Regions from separate parts of the Frankia casuarinae genome, predicted to be linked through region 2. Evidence: predicted binding sites of a transcription regulator. Region 2 holds the regulator's gene; the other holds the start of a gene.
What was found. The regulator LexA, encoded in region 2, represses DNA repair genes until DNA is damaged. The targets are predictions, from matches to a motif close to CGAACNNNNGTTCG.
Positions count from the first base shown of each region.

Region 1: a site for LexA is predicted at 2,111-2,124, ahead of FRANCCI3_RS14220 (HNH endonuclease signature motif containing protein). Genes of this name have one in related genera too.

Region 1 covers NC_007777.1:3,327,007-3,334,342, reverse strand. The annotation lists gene FRANCCI3_RS14230 (homoserine O-acetyltransferase MetX) at 1-106, opposite strand, end outside; gene FRANCCI3_RS14225 (bifunctional o-acetylhomoserine/o-acetylserine sulfhydrylase) at 78-1,370, opposite strand; gene FRANCCI3_RS14220 (HNH endonuclease signature motif containing protein) at 2,157-3,626, shown strand; gene FRANCCI3_RS28575 (hypothetical protein) at 3,942-4,076, shown strand; gene FRANCCI3_RS14215 (ABC transporter substrate-binding protein) at 4,113-5,489, opposite strand; gene FRANCCI3_RS14210 (sensor histidine kinase) at 5,912-7,336, shown strand, end outside.
Region 2 covers NC_007777.1:4,191,337-4,198,672, reverse strand. The annotation lists gene dapF (diaminopimelate epimerase) at 1-604, shown strand, start outside; gene FRANCCI3_RS17730 (VOC family protein) at 657-1,100, shown strand; gene FRANCCI3_RS28320 (helix-turn-helix domain-containing protein) at 1,031-1,699, opposite strand; gene hflX (GTPase HflX) at 2,148-3,608, shown strand; gene lexA (transcriptional repressor LexA) at 3,674-4,444, opposite strand; gene FRANCCI3_RS17710 (LysM peptidoglycan-binding domain-containing protein) at 4,749-5,123, shown strand; gene nrdR (transcriptional regulator NrdR) at 5,453-5,998, shown strand; gene FRANCCI3_RS17700 (vitamin B12-dependent ribonucleotide reductase) at 6,323-7,336, shown strand, end outside.

The DNA.
Region 1 (7,336 bases), 860 kb from region 2:
GTTGGACCGTCGGCGGTATCGGTTGGACCGTCGGCGGTACCGGTTCGACCGAAAGGGCCGCACCGGTGCCACGCGACTCAGCTCTTGGCCGCACGGAACCCGGCATCGAGGTCGGCCAGGATGTCGTCGATCCCCTCGATGCCGACCGACAGGCGGACGAGATCCGGGGTGACCCCGGTCGCGGTCTGCTCGGCCTCGGTGAGCTGGGAGTGCGTCGTCGTCGCGGGATGGATAATCAGTGAGCGGACGTCGCCGACGTTCGCCAGATGGCTGAACAGCTCGACCCCCTCGACGAACTTCTTCCCGGCCTCGGCGCCACCGACGATGCCGAAGGACAGGATCGCGCCGGCGCCGCGGGGGAGCACCTTCTGCGCCCGGGAGTACCACCGCGACGATGGCAGGCCCGGGTAGGCCACCCAGCTCACCTCGTCGCGCGCATCGAGCCACTCGGCGACCCGCCGGGCGTTCGCGGTGTGCCGCTCGATCCGCAGCGACAGCGTCTCCAGACCCTGGAGCAGCAGGAACGAGTTGAACGGGGAGATCGCCGGGCCGAGGTCGCGCAGTAGCTGCACTCGTGCCTTGGCGATGTACGAGCCGTGACCGAGCGCGTCCCAGTAGACTAGACCGTGGTAGCTCGGGTCGGGAGTGGTGAAGTTCGCGAACCGGCCGGAGGCGCCGAAGTCGAACCGGCCGCCGTCGACGATGACGCCGCCGATCGCGGTGCCGTGGCCGCCGATGAACTTCGTCGCCGAGTGGACGACGATGTCCGCGCCGTGCTCCAGCGGCCGGTACAGATAGGGCGTCGCGAGGGTGTTGTCAACGATGAGCGGGATCCCGTGCGCGTGGGCGACCTCGGAGATCCCGACGGTGTCGAGGACGTCGCCGCGGGGGTTGCCGATCGTTTCCCCGTAGAACGCCTTCGTGGTGGGCCGTACCGCCGCCCGCCACTCCTCGAGATCATCGGGATCGCCGACGAAGGAGACCTCGATGCCCAGCTTCGGCAGGGTGTAGTGGAACAGGTTGTACGTCCCGCCGTACAGGCTGGCCGAGGAGACCACGTGGTCGCCGGCCTCGGCCAGGTTCAGGATCGCCAGCGTCTCCGCGGCCTGCCCCGACGCCGCCGCGAGCGCCCCGATCCCACCTTCGAGGGCGGCGATGCGCTGCTCGAAGACGTCCTGAGTGGGGTTCATGATCCGGGTGTAGATGTTTCCGGGCTCACCGAGGGCGAACAGAGCGGCGGCGTGGTCGGTGTCGCGGAAGACGTAGCTGGTGGTCTGGTAGATCGGCACGGCTCGGGCGCCGGTCGCCGGGTCCGGCTGGGCTCCCGCGTGGATCTGCTGGGTCTCGAACGACCAGCTCTCGGTGCTCATAGGGTGATTCTCCCCGGGTCGAAGTCGGTGTTCGGTGTCAGTGGTGTTGGCGGTGTTGGCGGTGTTGGCGGTGTCGGCGGTGGGGTGCCGGCGTGTCGGCGGTGTACTGGGCGCCGGCGTGTCGGCGGTGTACTGGGCGCCGGCCGTGGGGCGCTGGCCGGGCACCGATGCCTCTGCGACTAATCCGCGATGGCTGTCCTCGTCCGCGGTTCCTCACGGTTGCTCGCGCGGTGCGGCGGTGGACGGTCCGGCTGCCGAACCGGGCCGCTTCCCCGGGGCCCGGTCGGAATGCCTAAGATCGTGTGGTACGGAAAAGGTCAGGAGCCTGGACACAGCCCGTCGAAGGCGGCCGTGCGGGATGGGTGACCATTCGGTGTACCGATGTTCGGGCATCCCCCCGAACATCGCAGAGCGGCGCGCAACCGTCCCGGATATCCGGCATACGACCTCACGGCTTCGACGCTAGCAGCGTGTCGGGTCGTTGTCCGCGGCGGGTGCAGATTTTCCACCGGAGAAGTGAACAATCGCAGGCGCGGGATGGGCTCTGGACCGTGCTCGAGGCCGTGCCCCGGGCTGCCGGGGGAGTCGAGGGCGGCCCGGGCGGGGTGCGGGGACGGTCCCGGCCGGCAGGCCGCCGGCCATACACGTGAAGCCGAGGGCGACCGGGATCTTCGCGCAGGGCGCGCACCAGCACGCCGGTCCTCATTTCCGCTACGACCACAGCACCTAGTTACGGCAATCGAACATGAGTTCGACATCGGGGGTTGTGTGATCTACGCTTGATCCATGACCATCACTGCCGGCCCGGCCCTCGGGCAGCATTTGGTGCCGTCGGGTTTGGCGGTAGTGGCCGAGCAGGTCGGCGGCCTGTTGGACGCGCCGGTGTGGTCGTTGTCGGATGCCGAGTTGTACGGCGCCCTGGACGACTGTTCGGTGGAGCTGGCCCGCCTGGCCGCGGTACGGCTCGCGCTGGTGCGAGAGGCCCACGGCCGGAACCTGGCCGTGCGGGAGGGGGCTACCAGCACCGCGGCGCTGCTGCGGGAACGGCTGCGGATCCGGCCGGGGGACGCCCATCGCCTGGTCGATCTGGCCCTGGCCCTGGCCGTGGACGGACCGCTGAGTGCCACCGGTGCGGCCCTGGCCGCCGGCGCGATCACGGTCGAGCAGGCGGTCGAGGTCCGCACGACGATCCGTTCTCTCCCCCGCGGCCTGGACGCGCAGGTGTACACCGCGGCGGAGGCATCCCTGCTGGAGCTGGCCCGGATGTTCGACCCCCGCGAACTGGCCCGTCTTGGCCGGCACCTGCGGGAACAACTCACCCGCATCGACACCAGCCCCGGCGGCGACGGCCCCGCCAACACCGGCAGCCAGAACGGCGACCGTGAGGGCGCCGACTCCGGCACGTCTCCCGGCCCCGCAGGGGGCCCGGCCGGCGATGACAACCAGAACCCCGGCAACGACAACCAGGATTCGGGCAACGGCAACCAGGATTCGGGCGACGCCCCCGCGGATCGGCGCGGCCTGTGGATCACCGATCTGCCCGGGGGTAGCACCCGTATCACCGGCGAACTCGACGCCGAAGCCGCCGCGCTCCTACGCAGCGCACTTGACCCGCTGGCCAAACCCCGCCCCGCCGACGACGGCACCCTCGACCCCCGCACACCTGCACAGCGCCGCGCCGACGCCCTCGTCGACCTCCTTCACCGCACCCTCGCCACCGCAGCCCTGCCCGTCACCGGCGGCGTGCGCCCCCACCTCACCGTCACCGTCTCCTGGACGGCACTACTCGGCCAGGGAGGTACGCCCGCCACCACCAGTTGGGGTCAACCCCTGCCGGCCAGTGTCCTGCGCCGGCTGGCCTGTGACGCCACGGTCACCCGCGTCGTCTTCGATGCGGCGAGCGTCCCCCTCGACGTCGGACGGGCCCACCGCACCGCACCCGCGGACCTACGCCGCGCCGTCATCGCCCGAGACGTCTGCTGTTCATTCCCGGGGTGTGATCGGCCGCCGTCATGGTGCGAAGTTCACCACGTTCGTCATTGGATAGACGGTGGAAGAACCTCACTTGACAATCTGGTACTACTGTGTGGATATCATCACAGGCTCATCCACCATCACGGCTGGATCGTCCGAATCGGCCACGATCGCCGGCCCGAATTCATCCCTCCGCCCTGGGTCGACTCCGACCAGATACCCCGACGCAACCCCTACAGCCGACATACCTCCGATCTCCTCCGTGCGGCAACAGTTGCATAGACCGGCTCATAGCTGAAGGAAGGTCCGAATTTGAAGGACCAGCTCAAAAACCTCCAGAATATCCTCGCTCGCGCTGCCGTGAACGGCGCTACACGACGAGCCTGTCGTCCGACTTCCCGGAGTGGCTCGCGTGGCGCCGTCGCCAGCACCACCTGGCCGCCAGGTGCGCGCCGCCAGGTATGCGCCGCCGGCGGCTCCAGGGCTCGCGTACAGGAGTCTCCGGGAGAGGGTCGCCCAGACCGCCACCATGGTCAGCAGTCCGGTGACGGCTTCGCCCAGCGGCCACGGCGCCGCGGCCACGGCGCCGAGCCCGGTGTGGCAGGCGGTGTGCTCGCCGTCCTCGAACTCGACGGACGCGCGGCCCGGTTCCGGCTGGAGAAGACCGAGCCGGACGGCACCCCCGGCGGCCTCGATCCGGTGCTGGTGGCGGATCTCGCGCCGGCGAGGTGATCCGTGGACGGGTCAGGGGGAGAACGATCCGGGTACCTACTCGTTCCGTGTCCGTGTCCTGGTCCTGGTCCCCGGCGTCGACTGTGACGCCGACGTCGCCCTCGATGATGGGTGTCCGACAGTCGTCACGGCCGTCCCCGGCGCGGGCCACTTGACCGTCGTCGTGGCCAGGTCGCGGGGGTAGACGGTTCTGAATGTCGTACCGGTGGTCTGTTCGATCGCTGTTGCGGAAAGTGTGTTCTGGTGGGTTCCGTCGAAATGGACGCCGTTCCACGGCATGATGGTCGAACTCGCGGGTAGATTCAGGGCGGTCAACGCGGAGCGGACCAGTTCACGATCCGTACTGCCCGCGTCATCGATTGCCTGCGCGATCGTGGTCATGGCGGTGAAGGCCTCGGCCGCATTCTCGGTCATCGGCGCCCCGAAATCGTGCAGATAGCGGTCGATTACTCTCGCGGCCAGCGGATTGGCCCGGGCGATGGGCATCGACCAGGCGACCTGGCGGCTGACCCGATCGGCGAACTCGGGAACCGCGGCGAGTCGGGCGGCCTCCGCCGGGTCGCCGTACACGACAACCGCGGGCGGTATGTATCCACCATCCCGGAAAGTGTTTCCCAGAATTGCGCCCTGACCGGGAGAAATATTCGTCAGTACAATGTCGGGTGCAGTGGCTTGCAGGGCGCCGACAGCGGCGGCCAGATCGCCCGTACCCGGCTGGCCCGTACCCGGCTGGTAGGCCACGCTCGCCACGATCGGGTAACCGGTCTCCTCGGCGAACTCCGCCACGGTCGCCTGCATATCGAGGCCGGTGGCGTCGTTGGTGTAGAGCAGGGCGACGCGTCGGCGTTCCTGGCCCGGCTGCTCGGCGTCACGCAGCAGGGACAGGAAGGCGCCGCCGTAGTCGGCCGCGTCGGGTCCGATCCGGAAGAACCAGCTCAGCCCACGTTCGGTCAGCGCCGTCAGCGACGGGCCCCCGCTGACGAACGGGATCCGCAGGCGTTCGGCCCGCTGGCTGGCTTCCAGGGTGGCGTCGGGGGTGAACGCGCCGACGATGCCCACGACGCCGTGGTCGGTCGCCAAGCGTGACGTGGCGTCCGCGGTCTGGCGCGGATCGCTACTTGTATCCAATGTCACAACAGAAAGGTGGGCCCGGCCGGCTGGCCCCCAGAGGTCTCTGGTCCCGTCGCTCGCCCAGCTTTCGCCGGCGTTGATGAGACGGCTGGCGAGCTCTGCTCCGCGTTGTGCGTCACGCCCCGTCTCGGTATCGCCATGGGTCATGGGGGCGAGCAGTCCGATCTTGACCTCGCCGGAAACTCGGGCCGGCTCGGCTTTGCCACCGCTACCACAGGCGGCCAGCACGACCGCGGAGAGAAGCGCAAGGCCCGCGACCGTGCTTCGAAACCCGTGGATCATCGTGCTCCCGCATGCCCGGCTCGGTGAGGAGTGAAAGCTGGCAGTGGCCAGCGGCGACACTAGTTGTTTGTCGGACAACAACCGCAGCCGGGCTGTCCAGCAGCGCGGGTGATTGACGGGGCCAATCGTCAGGCGAGCCTACTGGCGACCCCACCGGCGGCGACATCGGGCGCCCACATAGTCTTTGCCGGCCAAGGCATAGTCTTTGCCGGCCAGGGCCGGGACTGGCCTGGCGGGACAGTTCCAGAGGGCGATCCGAGAGGGCGAGAGGTACGGATCTCGTGGTCCAGCCGGGAAGAAGGCGGGTCGCGGCGGATGACCCGCCGGGCTCCTCTGCCGAGAGCCGGCATTGTGGCGCGGGCACACCCGGGGACCGGGAGCAGCCATCCCCGGTGCGGCGTCGGCGGCACTCGGCGGGGGCCGTGACCGTGACCGTGACCGGGGCCGTGACCGGGGCCGCGGCCCCCGCCGTGGCTACGACCGGGGCGGGGGAGTTCCGATCGCGTCCGTGGCGGCGGCTGCGCCTGCACGACCTCCCCGTGCGCGGGAAGCTCTTCGCGGCCTTGGCGGTGCCCATGGCGGCCTTCTTGGCGGTAGCGATTCTCGCCGGCGTGACCTGGCTGTCCGACGCGGCCAGCTACGGTCACGGGGTGACCTCGGCGAGGCTCGGCCGGGATGTGACCGCGGCGGTGCACGAGATGCAGCTCGAGCGGGACCTCGCCGCGGGCTTCATCATGAGCGGGCGTGGCGCCGCCCCGACCAGCAGGGCGCTGGCCGACCGGCTGAACACCGAGCAGCGTGTCGTGGACAAGGTGCTAACCCGTTTCCAGGCCTCGCTGGGGTCCTCCTCCGGCCGTCTCGGCCGAGGGGCCTCCCCGCTGTCCGTGCGGGTGCGGCAGAGCATCGCCGCACTGCCCGCGCTGCGTCAGGCCGTCCGGGGCGGGAAGCTGCCCATCGGCGCGATCCTGAGCGAGTACTCGACCACGATCAGCCGCCTGCTCGCCTTCGACCGCCGGATCGGGCAGGACCGGGACGACGACGAGCTCCGCTACGCCACCACGGTCCTCAATGACCTGTCGACCATCAAGGAGATCAACTCCCAGATCCGCGGTCAGCTCTACGCCGCGGCCCTCACCGGCCGGTTCGAGTTCGGCGCCGCCGAACGGATGTCCGGTCTCCTCGCCGAGGAGCAGACGGCCCAGGACGCGTTCCGCGCCGCAGCCCGACCCAGCGACCGGACCCGCTATGATCAGATCGTCAACGGTCAGGCGGTGCTGACGGTCAAGCGCACCTCCGACCGTGCCATCCAGCGTCAGCGGCTGCCCGACCTCGGCATCGATCCCGACCAGTGGTTCGCGGCCAGCACCACCCACATCGAGCTGCTGCGCACCGTCGAGACCGGACTGCTCGACGACGTCATCGGGTCCGCGAGCGACCTGCGCTCCACCGCCTGGGAGCGAACCGCCATCCTCGGCGCGCTGATCATCATTATCATGGCCGGTGCGATCGTGTGGACGCTGGCGATCGCGCGCACGATGACCGGCCCCCTGCGCAGGCTGCGGACGGGCGCCCTCGACGTCGCCCACGAGCGCCTTCCCCGCCTGATCGAGCAGCTGCAAACCGCGTACCCGGACCAGGTCGACACGACGATCCGGTCCATCGCCGTCGACTCCCGCGACGAGATCGGCGAGGTCGCGCGCACCTTCGACGAGCTGCAGCACGAGGCGGTGCGGCTGGCCACCGAACAGGCCGGCCTGCGGCGCAACGTCAACACCCTGTTCCTGAGCCTGTCCCGGCGCAGCCAGAGCCTCATCGAACGGCAGATCGCGCTCATCGACCGGCTGGAG
Region 2 (7,336 bases):
CCGGGTGTTCGCCCGCTACCTCGTCGACGCCGGATACGCCCAGCCCGGACGGTTCCACGTCGCGACCCGCGCCGGGTTGCGGCTCGTCGAGGCCGCGGTGGACGGTGACGTCACGGTCGACATGGGACCGCCGCGGATCATCGACGGACCCGGGGCCCCGGTCACCGTCGCCGATCGTGACTTCACCGCGACCGCGGTCTCGATGGGTAATCCGCACGCGGTCTGCTTCGCCGGCGACCTGGACGTCGCCGGGCTGCGTCGGCTCGACCTGACCCGACCACCGTCCTTCTCCCCGGTTGACTTCCCGGACGGGGTGAATGTGGAGATCGTCGTCGACCGGCCGGCTGGGGTGGCGATGCGGGTGTTCGAACGTGGGGTCGGGGAGACCGCGTCCTGCGGCACCGGTGCCTGCGCGGTCGCGGTGGCCTGGGCGGCCCGGCGAGGTGCCCGGCCGGCGGGTGCGCCGGTCGAGGTCGAGGTGGATGTGCCCGGCGGCGGCCTGGTCGTGATCTGGCAGCCGGAGACCGTGCTGTTGCGAGGGCCCGCCGAGCTGGTCTTCGACGGCGTGCTGCGCCGTGCGGAGGCCCACGACCCGGTCGGGTGAGGTGTCCGTTTCCTGCAAGACCCGGCCCGCCTGCCTGCCCTACGGTGCCCTCATGCCACCATCGTTCACCCTGACCGGTGTGATCGTCGCTGATATGGCCCGGTCCCTGGCGTTCTACCGCCGGCTCGGCCTCGACCTGCCCGCCGGGGCCGACGCCCAGCCGCACGTCGAGGTGCAGCTGCCCGGCGGTCCGCGCCTCGCGTTCGACAGCGAGGCGACCATCCGATCCTTTGATCCGCGCTGGTCGGCGGGTACCGGCTCGCCGCGGGTCGGGCTGGCCTTCGCCTGCGACACGCCGGACGAGGTCGACGAGGTCTACGCCGACCTCGTCGGCGCCGGTCACGCCGGCCACCTTCCGCCCTGGGACGCCTTCTGGGGCCAGCGGTACGCGGTCGTGCTCGATCCAGACGGCAACCACGTCGACCTCTACGCCCCACTGCCCGTAGCGGCCGCGACATCCGCGACATCCGACACCGAGACGTCCAGCTCGTCCTGAACGTTGACATTTCGGATGAGGTGAGTCGGCGGAACTCCGGCGAGCGCGCGTACCTCCCGGGCGAGGTGCGCCTGGTCGGCGTAGCCGGCCTCGGCCGCCACGACCGCGAACGGGATGCCGGCCCGCGCCGCGTGCAGGGCGTCCTGCATCCGGAGGATCCTGGCGAGCGTCTTCGGGCCATATCCGAAGACACGCCGGCAGCGACGCAGCAGCTGGCGTTCGCTCAGCCCGACTGTGCGCGCGAGGTCGTCCACAGGCGCCCGGGCGCGGGCACCCGCCAGAACGGCGGGAACCAACCGGTCCACGAGCGCCGGGTGAACGGGCCGGGCGGCGATCGACGACTCGAATGCGACCAGGGGATCAGCGGCCATGGCGAGCCGCTCGGCGAGTCGCTGCGCCGGTCCGTCGCCCCACAGGTCGGCGAGCGGGACGCGTTGGTCGCGCAGTTCGTCCGCGGCCACTCCGAGGTGGGATGGTCCAGAGCCCGAGTCGAAGCGGAGCCCGACGTGCCGCACGCCTGGTGCCCAGCGCACCAGCTTCGCCGCCGTGTCCGGCCCCGCGACGATCAGATTGGCGTCGGAACTCCAGATGATGTCCATGCATCCGTCCGGCAACACTCGCCGACTGCCCACCACACCTGTGCGCTCGGTGCGCTCGGTGCGGTCCGAGGGTCCGGTGCGGTCCGGATGCCGGTCCGCCGTCGTCCGCGTGGTGTCCGGGGGGTGTCCAGGGGGAGTCGGGCGGCCCGAGCTGTCCCAGATCGTCGCGGCGAGGCGGTGGGCCCGTCTTTCGTGGTACTCGTGGTACACGTCGCAGAGGCTACGTCGGCGGGGCGGCAAAACGGTTCGCGATCGACGTGGTGACGTGGGACCCTGGTTGGCGACGGGATTCGCCGGGAAACGAGGGGGAGGCGCGCCACGAGTGCGGCAGGGTCTTCCGGTCCGGCGGATCCTCCTCGGGCCACCGGGTCGTGGGGCCCGGCCGGAGCAAGCGGCACGGAATGATCGCGGAATGGTGCGGTAGCGGGCCGCGTTGAGAACGGATGGTATGACACTTCCTGCTGACGCCTTCGATGCGTCCACTCTCGACAGATCCCTCATCAAGCTGACCGAAGCCGATTCGTCTTACCTGCCGAACTTCTTCGACGATTCTGGGGACGGTTTCGACCTGGAGGATCGCGCCGCGTTGCGGCGGGTTCCCGGTCTCGCCACCGAGCTCGACGACGTCACCGAGGTCGAGTACCGGCAGCTGCGGCTGGAGCGTGTCGTCCTCATCGGCGTATGGACGTCGGGTTCCCCGCGGTCGGCCGAGAGCTCCATGGCGGAGCTCGCGGCGCTCGCCACGACCGCCGGTTCGGTGGTGCTCGACGCGCTCGTGCAGCGTCGCGACCGGCCGGATGCCGCGACTTACGTCGGTTCGGGCAAGGCCCGCGAGCTCGCCGAGGTCGTCGCGGCGACCGGCGCGGACACGGTGGTCTGCGATGGCGAGCTCACCCCGGGTCAGCTGCGGCAGCTGGAGGAGGTCGTCAAAGTAAAGGTCATCGACCGGACGGCCCTCATCCTGGACATCTTCGCCCAGCACGCGACCTCTCGCGAGGGCAAGGCCCAGGTCGAGCTCGCGCAGTTGCAGTACATGCTGCCCCGGCTGCGTGGGTGGGGTGAGTCGATGTCGCGGGCCGCGGCCAGTGGCGGCGGCCGGGCGCCCATCGGTACCCGTGGTCCCGGTGAGACGAAGATCGAGACCGATCGTCGGCGGCTGCGGGCCAGGATGGCGCGGTTGCGCCGCGAGCTCGCCGCGATGACGACCGTGCGGGAGACCAAGCGTTCCGCCCGGCGGCGGGGTGAGGTCCCCAGCGTGGCGATCGCCGGTTACACCAACGCCGGTAAGTCGTCGCTGCTCAACCGGCTGACCGGCGCGGGTGTCCTGGTCGAGGACGCGCTGTTCGCCACCCTTGATCCGACCGTGCGGCGGGCGACCCTGCCGGACGGCCGGGCCTTCACCCTGACCGACACCGTCGGATTCGTCCGGCATCTGCCGCATCAGATCGTCGAGGCGTTCCGCTCGACGCTGGAAGAGGTCGCCGATGCCGATCTCATCCTGCACGTTGTGGACGGATCATCGCCGGAGCCGGCCGCGCAGATCTCCGCCGTGCGCGAGGTTCTCAACGACATCGACGCGGGCGGCGTTCCCGAGCTGATCGTCGTCAACAAGGTGGACGCCGTGGAGCCGACGGTCGTCGCGGGGTTGCGCCAGCTCGCCCCGGACGCCGTGTTCGTCTCGGCACGCACGGGCGAGGGGCTGGCCGCGCTGGTCGACGCGCTCTGTGCCCGGGTGCCGCATCCCGACGTGGAGATGCGCGTGCTCGTGCCCTACACCCGGGGCGACTTGGTCTCCCGGGTGCACGCGAACGGCGAGGTGCTCACGATGGAGCACACCGAGACCGGTACCCGGCTGTCCGCCCGGGTTTCCTCGGGACTCGCGGCGGAGCTGCACGCCTACCGGGCCTGAGCCCAGGAGCGATCAGACGCGAGGCAACCCGGCCGGCCGCCCGCCGGGCGGCCGGCCGATCCACATCAAACCCTGCGGAGCACAGCCACGATCCGGCCGAGGATGGTCGCATCCTCACCGGGGATGTCGGCGAAGGCCGAGTTCTCCGGATGTAGCCAGATCTTGCCGTCCCGAACCCGCAGACGCTTGACCGTCGCCTCCCCGTCGATCATTGCGGCGACGATCTCCCCGTTGTCCGCGACCGGCTGCTGGCGGACGACCACCCAGTCACCGTCGCAGATCGCCGCGTTGATCATCGAGTCGCCGACGACCCGGAGCAGGAACAGAGTGCCCTCGCCGACGATCTCCCTGGGTAGCGGGAAGACGTCCTCGACCGCCTGCTCGGCCAGGATCGGGCCACCGGCGGCGATCCGGCCCAGCACCGGCACGTAGGCCGCGTCCGACTTGCTTCCTTCGGTGGTGCCCGGCGCCGCCTCACCGACGATGGGAATCGTGCCCGCCACCGTCGTCGCGCCCGCGCCCACATCCGCGCGTTGCCGGGGGTGCTCGACGGTCAGCACCTCCATCGCTCTCGGGCGGTTCGGGTCCCGCCGCAGGTAGCCCTTCTCCTCGAGCACCTTGAGCTGGTGAGCCACACTACTGGTGCTGGTGAGGCCGACCGCCTCACCGATCTCCCGCACGCTGGGCGGATATCCGCGCCGCTCCACCGCGGCCCGGATGACCTCCAGCACCCTGCGCTGCCGGGGGGTCAGGCCCGCGTCCGTGGGGCCTTCGGGAAAGGCTCGCACGTTGCCGCGGGTTCCGCCCCGGCGCGTACCCCTGCCTTGGCTAGTCATCGCTTACCGCTCTCCTCGTCGCGTTTTTCTTCCGCCGTGCGGCCACCGGCCGGCCGGCGACCGCACGGCGGACCGTCCCGCTCCGGAAGCGGTCACCCACCGACTCGCCGCCGTCCGTGACCGGGGGAAACCGCCCGGTTCACACCCGACCGACTCGACGGTAACCGGCGGGTCGCAGAATCTCAAACGTCTGTTCGAGCGTGTCCCTGGCGGTTTCCGGTTCCCGATGCGACAATCGACCACGCGTTCGATCGAACGAAGGTTCGATCTTCGGTGTTCGGTGTCGTCGGAACGGGAGGGTGCCGTGGGATCCGCACACAGGGCGCGGGTCGTCGACCTGTCGATGGCCAGGGACCGGGTGGGTCATCGGCCGCCGGGTCGCCCGCCCGCACCCCCGCCGCTCCGGCTGACCCGGCGGGGTCGGGTGGTGGTGGTATCGATCGTCGTGGCGGTCGTCGTGGCGGTAGCAATCATGATCATGCCTGGGGTGTCGATTGCCGGGCCGGATACCGCGGAGGCGCCGCGGCACCATCTGGTCATGCCGGGGGAGACGCTGTGGGAGGTGGCAGTGGCGCTCGACGAGAGCGCCGACACCCGGGTCATGGTGGACCGGCTGATGCGGCTGAACCACCTGCGGTCACCACTGATCGCCCCGGGCCAGTCGTTACTCCTTCCCTGACGCCCGGCTTCCCGGGTCCACGAGTGTCTCGGCGCAGGGTTCTCGCGCACCGTCGTCTTTCGTCCACGTGCGGTGCCACGTGCGATGCGGACCACACGGACCATACGGGGGTGCTGTCCTCATCTCTGGGGCCGTGCGCTACCTTGGACACAACATCTGGTGCTTACCGGGGTGTAAGTCATCCACAGGTTGTTCCACAGGTCTTCCGCGGGGAGCTGGCGGTCCATCCACAAGGTGGTCTGTCCGGCGTGGATGCCGGGTCCTCAACGGTGTCCCTCATCCCCGGTCCGGGGCGGTCGGCTCCGGCGCGGGCGAAGGAGGCGTAGCGCGTGCGGTGCCCGTTCTGCCGGCATCCGGACAGTCGCGTCGTTGACAGTCGGGAGGCCGAGGAGGGTTCGGCGATCCGCCGCAGGCGGTCCTGCCTGTCCTGCGGTCGCCGGTTCACTACGATGGAGGAGGCGTCCCTTCAGGTTCGCAAGCGCAGTGGGGCGGCCGAGCCGTTCAGCCGGGCCAAGGTCATCGCCGGTGTCCGCAAGGCCTGCCAGGGCCGGCCGGTGCGGGATGATGATCTCGCGCTTCTGGCGCAGCGGGTAGAGGACGCCGTCCGCTCGTCGGGGTCGGCGGAGGTGCCCGCGGAGGCGATCGGCCGGGCGATCCTCGGTCCGCTCCGTGAGCTCGACGAGGTGGCTTATCTCCGCTTCGCCTCGGTGTACCTGGCCTTCGAGTCGTTGACTGACTTCGAGTCCGCGATCGCCGCGTTGCGCTCCGAGGCCGCCGGACCTCCCACCACGCGGGATGGACCAGCACGACCGGTCCCGCGTGGCGCCGTCGATGTCTCGCCGGTGATCGGCACCCAGCAGGTGCATAGCAGGTAGGGCCGGGACCGCTCGACCGAAAGCGTCATACATCGCCCTGGCTCGCCGTGCCGGCCCGGTCCCGCCGGCGACGGGTGACATCCCGCGTCGCGGCCGTGCGAGGACCGCGGACCTCCCGGACGGCACGCATGCGGCCCGGCTCGACCTGGCTGGTGCCGTTCGCCGTGCGTGTGTTTGCCGTGCGCGTGCTCGTCCCCGCGGGCACCGCCGTGCGTCGAGGTCCGGCCCCGCACCGTCCCGACGTCCACTGGCTGCGGCCTGGGGCGGGGATGCCCACAACACATTGTTGAAGGTTGAAGCTGACGAGTGAAGACGAGGAGCGTCATGACCGACAGCCGCGGCACGAAGCCGAGCAGGTCAGCGGCGAAAGCGAGTGGGTTGAAGATCCAGCGGTCACGTACCACCGCCGGCGTCCACCCGTACGACGAGGTCACCTGGGAGTCCCGGGACGTCGTCATGACCAACTGGCGGGACGGCTCGGTCAACTTCGAGCAGCGGGGAGTGGAATTCCCGCAGTTCTGGTCGGTGAACGCCTCCAACATCGTTACCAGCAAGTACTTCCGTGGGGCGCCCGGCACGCCGGGGCGGGAGTGGTCGCTGCGGCAGTTGATCGATCGGGTCGTGCACGCCTACGGCGCGGCCGGCCGCGAGCACGGCTACTTCGCCTCGGACACCGACGCCGAGATCTTCGAGCACGAACTGACCTGGATGCTGCTCCACCAGGTCTTCAGCTTCAACTCGCCGGTCTGGTTCAACGTGGGAACCCCCGCGCCGCAGCAGGTCTCGGCGTGCCAGCCCTATGACGCCCTCGTCAGCACGCCATCCGGTCTGGTTCCCATCGGCGCCTTGGTGGAGACGGACGCGGTGGGGATGAAGGTCTTCGACGCGCACGGTCTGACCCAGGTGATCGCGACCAAGTCCAACGGCGTCAAGGACGTCCTGCGGATCTGGACGAGGGCCGGTCACGCGCTCGACGTCACCGCCGATCATCTGGTGTGGCGGAGCACCTCCGCGGGTGCCGGGGCCTTCGTCCCCGCCGGCGCGCTGCGGGCCGGGGACACCCTCGAGTGGCATCGCACCATCGCCCCGGGCGAGGGTGAGATCACTTCACGGGAGATCGCCGAGGCGGCGCTCGCGGGCCGGCTGCAGGCGGACGGTTTTGTTGGTCGGTACGCCGGTACGAACGCCTCGCTGACCATCGAGGCGATGACTGTGCCGACCCGGCTGTATGATGCTCCGCTACCCGTTGTCGCGGCTTATCTGCGCAGCCTGTTCCAGGCCGATGGCTACGTGTCCCGCCGGGAGCGCTCGACGCTGATCGGGCTGGACATGATCAGC